Regions from separate parts of the Kineococcus aridisoli genome, predicted to be linked through region 1. Evidence: riboswitches for the same ligand, from Rfam matches in the RefSeq annotation. Region 1 holds a riboswitch; the other holds the start of a gene.
The links. A riboswitch is a leader RNA that binds a small molecule or an ion and turns the genes downstream of it on or off. The one in region 1 is predicted to bind thiamine pyrophosphate.

Region 2: linked by a shared signal. The riboswitch ahead of thiM (hydroxyethylthiazole kinase) and the one ahead of ACRYM2_RS13270 (ECF transporter S component) in region 1 are both predicted to bind thiamine pyrophosphate.

Annotation. Positions count from the first base shown of each region.
Region 1 covers NZ_JBJLSF010000044.1:1,253-4,404, reverse strand. Annotated here, with positions in the region: gene ACRYM2_RS13275 (ATP-binding cassette domain-containing protein) at 1-570, opposite strand, end outside; gene ACRYM2_RS13270 (ECF transporter S component) at 586-1,194, opposite strand; TPP riboswitch at 1,245-1,349, opposite strand; gene ACRYM2_RS13265 (hypothetical protein) at 1,387-1,527, shown strand; gene ACRYM2_RS13260 (DUF4235 domain-containing protein) at 1,544-1,840, shown strand; gene ACRYM2_RS13255 (NAD-dependent epimerase/dehydratase family protein) at 1,844-2,833, opposite strand; gene ACRYM2_RS13250 (CsbD family protein) at 2,954-3,127, shown strand.
Region 2 covers NZ_JBJLSF010000060.1:16,051-19,202, reverse strand. Annotated here, with positions in the region: gene thiD (bifunctional hydroxymethylpyrimidine kinase/phosphomethylpyrimidine kinase) at 1-55, opposite strand, end outside; gene thiE (thiamine phosphate synthase) at 52-696, opposite strand; gene thiM (hydroxyethylthiazole kinase) at 693-1,526, opposite strand; TPP riboswitch at 1,520-1,616, opposite strand; gene ACRYM2_RS15860 (DUF4383 domain-containing protein) at 1,693-2,151, shown strand; gene ACRYM2_RS15855 (GtrA family protein) at 2,188-2,700, opposite strand; gene mgrA (L-glyceraldehyde 3-phosphate reductase) at 2,868-3,152, opposite strand, start outside.

The DNA.
Region 1 (3,152 bases):
GTCGACGACGACGAGGGTGCGCCCGGCCGCCGCCTCCAGCACCGCCCCGCGCACCTGGGCGGCGGTGGGCGCGTCGAGCATCGAGGTCGGCTCGTCCAGCAGCAGCACCGACGGCTGCGCGGCGAGGACCCCGGCGAGCGCGAGGCGCTGGCGCTCGCCGCCGGACAGCGTCGCGACGTCCCGGTCGCGGCCGGCGGCGTAGCGGGCGGCGGCGTGGGCGCGGGCGACCCGCCGCCAGACCTCCTCGCGGGGCAGGCCCGCGTTCTCGGGGCCGAAGGCGGTGTCCCGGCCGGCGGTCGCGGCCACCACGGTGTCCAGCGGGTCCTGCAGCAGCAGCCCCACCTCGCCCGGCCGCGCGGGGCGGCCGTCGAGCAGGACCTCGCCGCGGGCGTCGACGTCGTCCTCCAGCAGCCCCGCCAGCGCCCGCAGCACCGTCGACTTGCCGGCACCGCTGGGGCCGACGAGCAGGACGCGCTGGCCGGCGGGGACGTCGAGGTCCACGCAGGCGACGACGGGGCGGTCGGCGCCGGCGGGGGTGACGGTGAGGTCGATCAGGCGCAGGTCGGCCACGTCCGCCGCCGCGCCTCAGCCGCGCCGGCGCAGCTCGCGGCCCGCGCCGAAGGCCCCCAGGGCGCCCGCGCGGGCCAGCGCCCGCACCAGCGCCCAGCCGCCGACACCGGCCACGAGGGCGCCGGACAGCGCGAAGCAGGCCACGTACAGCACCTGGAAGCCGAGGCTCCAGGCGCCGGCGAAGTAGGCGAACAGCTCGTAGACGCCCTCCAGGACGGCGGCGACGACCCCGCCGAGGACGGCCACGCCCACGCCCCAGCGCTTCCACGCGAAGAGGGCGACGGCGATCTCCACGCCGAGGCCCTGGACCGCGCCGGAGACCAGGACGCCGGCGCCCCAGTGGCTGCCGAGCAGCGCCTCGACGCTGGCGGCGACCATCTCCGCCAGCAGCGCGGCGCCGGGGCGGCGGACGACGAGCGCGCCGACGACGGCCGGCAGCAGCCACACGCCGCCCAGCAGGCCGGCCAGCGGGGCGACGGCGGCGAAGACGGGTGAGACCGCGGCGTAGACGACGGCCCAGCCCCAGAAGACGACGCCGAAGGCGACGCCCAGCACGGCCGCGGTGACGAGGTCGACGGTGCGCCAGCGCCGGGGGCTGGACGTGCGGGTGAGGGTGGTGCTCACGGAGTTCCTCCTGTGCTCAGGAGGGGGACCCGCGGCGCCGATCGCCACGGGTCGAGGTCGGCCCGACTCCCTACGCCGGTGTGAACCGGATCAGGTTCGAGGGTCTGCGGCATCCCGCACTCTCAGCGCCCCGCGGCGCTCCCCTGTCGTGTGCAGGGGAGGTTAGCACCGGGCACCTGCGAGGATGCCCCCGTGCTCCGGATGATGCGCGGACCCGACGGCGGCCCCTCCCGCGGGGTGCGCCTGATCACCCTGCTGGTCATCGTCGCCGTCCTCGGCGGCACCGCGGCCGCGCTCACCCCCGTCCTGGGCTGGCTCCTGGACCTGCTGTAGGGCAGGGTTCGCCTCCATGAGCTCGTTCCTCTGGAAGTTGGTGGGCCCCGCGTCGGGCATCCTCGCGACCGCCGTCGCGAGCCGCGTCACGAAGAAGGTCTGGGTCACGGCGACCGGTGCGCCGCCGCCGGACAACCCCGAGGACCCGGACGTCGCCTGGAAGGAGGCGGTGCTCTGGGCGCTCGCCTCCGGCGCGGTCATCGGCCTGACCCGCCTGCTCGTCGAGCGGCAGGCGGCGGTCGTCTACCGCAAGAGCTTCGGCGAGCTGCCGCCCGGCCTGGGGCCGGGCGACGACGGCGCCGCGACGGCCTGAGGCTCAGCCGAACCGCTCCACCAGCCGGTCCTGGCGGGCGTCGACGACGGGGTCGACGACCCGCAGGTCCGGGGTGGCGTCGTGGTGGGCGATGATCTCGCGCGCGCCCGCCGCGAAGCCCGTCGTCGCCGCGAAGGAGGGCACCAGGCGCTTGAGCTTGGTGTTGTCGAAGACGACCGAGTGCGCCTTGTCCCCCAGCAGCCCCGGCCCGCGGTCGGGCGCCTCGCGGGCGATGACGTCGCTGGGCACGTGCACCAGCGTCGGCTCCGGAGCACCCGCGGCCGCCGCCAGCGTGCGGTGGATCCGGTCCCAGGTGAGGACCTCGTCGCCGGTGATGTGCACGACGTCGCCGGTGACGGCCGGCTCGCCCAGCAGCGGCACGAACCCCTTGGCGAAGTCGGTGTGGTGGGTCAGCACCCACAGCGAGGTGCCGTCGCCGTGGACGACGACGGGCACGCCGCGCCGCATCCGGTCGATCGTGGTCCAGCCGTCGTCCACGGGCAGCAGGGTGCGGTCGTAGGTGTGGCTGGGCCGCACGACGACGGCGGGGAAGCCGTCCTCGCGGTAGGCGCGCACGAGCAGGTCCTCGCAGGCGATCTTGTCGCGCGAGTACTGCCAGAACGGGTTGCGCAGCGGCGTGGACTCGGTGATCGGCAGGTGGCCGACGGGCTTCTGGTACGCCGAGGCGCTGGAGATGAACACGTACTGCCCGGTGCGGCCGGTGAACAGCTCCACGTCCGCGCGCACGTGCTCGGGGGTGAAGGCGATGAAGTCGACGACGACGTCGAACTCCTCGTCGCCGACCGCCTCGCGCAGCGACACCGGGTCGCGGGCGTCGCCGGTGAGGGTGCGCACGTCCGGCGGCAGCGGCCGCTTCGCGGACGAGCCGCCGCGGTTGAGCACCGTCAGGTCGATCCCGCGCTCGAGCGCGAGGGCGGCGCACGCCGAGCTGATGATGCCGGTCCCGCCGAGGAAGAGGACACGCAAGGCCATGGGGGCTCCCGTCGTCGTGCCGGCTGCTCCGCCGGCCGCGGTCGACGCTAGGGCGCGACCGGCTCCCGCGCGCGCCGGTCCCGGGGTGCGGCGCCCGCCGCGCGGGTGTCTCGTGGGTCCATGAGCGCATCGGACAAGATCAAGAACGCGGCGCAGGACGCGGCCGGGCGGGCCAAGGAGGCCGCCGGCAGCGCGAGCGACGACGAGCAGCTGCGGGCGGAGGGCCGCGAGGACCAGACGGCCGCCGACCTCAAGCAGCGCGGCGAGCACCTCAAGGACGCCTTCAAGGGCTGACGCGCACCGGCGGGGGCGGGCCGGC
Region 2 (3,152 bases), on a different contig from region 1:
CCGCTCCCCCGCCGGAGTCGCTGCCGGCGACGGTCAGGGCGACGGGGACGCTCACCGGGCCACCGGCCCCTCCTGCGTCCCGGCCCACTGCGCGCGCAGCTGCCGGGCGGCCCGCTCGGGGTCCTCGGCGGCGCAGACGGCGGAGACGACGCAGAAGCCGGCGAGACCGGTGCCGCGCAGCTCGTCGAGGGTCGCGGGGTTGATGCCGCCGATGGCCACGCACGGCAGCTCGGTGGCGGCGACGACGGCCCGCACGCCCTCGGCGCCCAGCGGGGCGGCGGCGTCCGGCTTGGTGGCGGTGGCGTGCACGGGGCCGACGCCGAGGTAGTCCACCGGGCCGGCCGCGCGCGCCTGCTCGACCGTGGAGACCGACAGCCCGATCAGCAGGTCCGGCGCGATCCGGCGGACCTCCTCGGCGGGCAGGTCGGACTGGCCGAGGTGGACGCCGTCGGCGCCGGCGAGCAGGGCGACGTCGAGCGCGTCGTCGACGAGCAGCGCCACCCCGGTGCCCTCCAGGACCGCGCGCACGGCCCGCACCAGGGCCAGCCGGTCGCGGTCGCCGACGTCCTTGGCCCGCACCTGCACCGCGCTGACCCCGCCCGCCACGGCGGCCCGCACGACGTCGGGGACGCCGCGGGGCCCGCACAGGGCGGTGTCGGTGACGAGGTGGAGCGTGGGGTCGAAGCGGGCGCTCACCGCTGCCCCCCGCTCAGCGCGTCGTGCAGGGCGCCGGCGTCGACGGCGTCGAGCTCGTCGATCCAGGCGATCGCGAAGCTGCCCGGCCCGGCGCTGCGGGCCGCGGCGCGCTCGGCGGCCACGGCGACGTGGGCGTGGGCGGCGAGCGCGGCCAGCAGCGGGTCGCCGGCCACGGCCGCGTAGGCGGCGACGAGGGCGCCCAGGGAGCAGCCGGCGCCCGTGGTGCGCGTCAGCAGCACCGAGCCGCCGCTCACCTGCGCGCTGCGCTCGCCGTGCACGAGCACGTCGACCTCGCCGGAGACGGCGACGACCCCGCCGGTGCGCAGGCTCAGCGCGCGGGCCGCGTCGACGGCCTCGGCGCTGCCCGCCGTCGAGTCCACCCCGCGGCCGCCGGCACCGGCCCCCGCCAGGCCCATGACCTCGGAGGCGTTGCCGCGCACGACCGTCGGCGCGGACGCCAGCAGCTCGCGGGCGACGCGGGTGCGGAAGGCCAGGCCGCCGACGGCGACGGGGTCCAGCACCCAGGGGCGCGAGCGCTCGTGCGCGGAGGCCGCGGCCAGCGCCATCGCGTCGGCGCGGGCGTCGTCGAGGGTGCCCACGTTGACGAGCACCGCCGAGGAGAGCGCGGCGAAGTCGCCGGACTCGTGGACGTTGTCGACCATCGCCGGGGAGGCGCCCACCGCGAGCAGCGCGTTGGCGGTGATCGTCTGGACGACCGAGTTGGTGAGGCACTGCACGAGCGGTGCGGCGGTGGCGACGGCCGCGCGGGCCTCGGCCACCGCGGCGACGAGCTCGTCCGGGCGTGCGTGTCCTGCTGCGACGGCTGCCATGGCCGCGACATCCCTTCGTCAGCACTACCTGCGTCAGGTTCGGCGGGTGTGATCTCAGCCCCGCCGCGCGGAGCACCCCGTGTCGCCGGGGACCCTAGCAGCGGCGGGCGGCACCGGGTCCGCCCGCCCGGGTTTGCCGCCCGCACCGGACGGGTACCGCTCCTGCATGAGCCTGAACATGGCGGGAACGGAGACGGTGCCGCGGCCCCGCACCACGGCCGGCCAGCACCTGTCGCTCATCGCCGGGGTGTTGCTGCTGGTGTGGGGGGTGGCCGGGTTCCTCGTCACCGGGTTCTCCGACTTCACCGGCGGCACCCAGGAGCAGCAGGTCATCGGTTTCGCGGTCAACCCGCTGAGCAACGTCCTGCACATCGTGCTGGGCGCGCTGGGCCTGCTGGCGCGCACCGGTGCGCGCCCGGCACGCTGGTACGGGATCGGCCTGTTCCTCGTGGGCGCGGCGCTGTTCGCCTACGGCGCGCTCGAGGCCGACAACGGCGGGGCCCCGCTGAACCTGAACTGGCCGACGAGCACGCTGCACGCGCTGTTCGCCCTGCTGGGCGTGGTCATCGCGTTCGTGCCGGTGCGCGCCGGGAAGATCCCCGACACCGCCGAACTGCGCCACTGACGCCCGCGGGTGCGGGCCACGCCCGCACCTCGCCGCTCAGGCCCGGGCGGGAGCGCGCAGCGCCACCCGCAGGACCAGGAAGTTGCTCGCCCCCACCAGCGCGGTCACGACGTGGACGACGACCAGACCGCTGAGGTCGCTGGCCCCGGGCACGAGGCGGTGCCAGCCGGTGAGGGCCAGCGTGCTGAGCACCAGCCCGGCGACCGCGGCCGCGCCGCCGATGCCGTGTCCGGTGGACCAGGCGCTGCTGCCCGCGGCGCGGAAGGTGAACCGGCGGTGCAGCTCGTTGGCCACCAGGGTGGAGACCACCGTGGCCAGCACGTTCCCGACGGCGGCCGGCAGGGCCGTGGCCGCCCCCAGCACCAGGAAGACCACCGCGTGCGCCCCGTTGCCGGTCGCACCGGCGACCACGAAGCGCCCCAGCGTCCACACCTCGGCGCTGCGCCGGCGCCGGGCCGCCGCCGGTACCGCGGTGCGCGCCGCAGCGGCGGGAGCCGGGGCGCCGGCCGCCGGGGCGGTGGGTGCCGGGGCGAGGAGGTCGGTGTGCACGCCCCCAGCGTGGCCCGCCGGCGATCACGGGCGCGTCGTCCCGCGGGACGGTCCCGCCTCCACCCGCTGCAGTAGCCGCGAGCGCCCGGGGTCCTCCGGGCGGAGGAGGCGGCGCGGCGGCCGGGAGCGGTGGGGCGGCGCGGACGCCGCCCCACCGCCCGCGCGCCTCAGGCGCCGGCGTCGCCGGCTTCGCGCACCTGCGCCCACAGGTCGACACCGGAGTCGACCGCGAACTCGTCGATGGCCCGCAGCTCCTCGGCGGAGAACTCCAGCTTCGCGACGGCGGCGACGTTGTCCTCCACCTGCCGCACCGAGCTGGCCCCGATGAGCGTGGTGGTGACCCGCGCGTCGCGCAGCGTCCACGACAGCGCCAGCTGGGCCAGCGTCTGCCCGCGCCCGGCGGCGATCTCCTGCAGGCCGCGGATGCGCGCCAGGGTGTCCTCGGTGAGCAC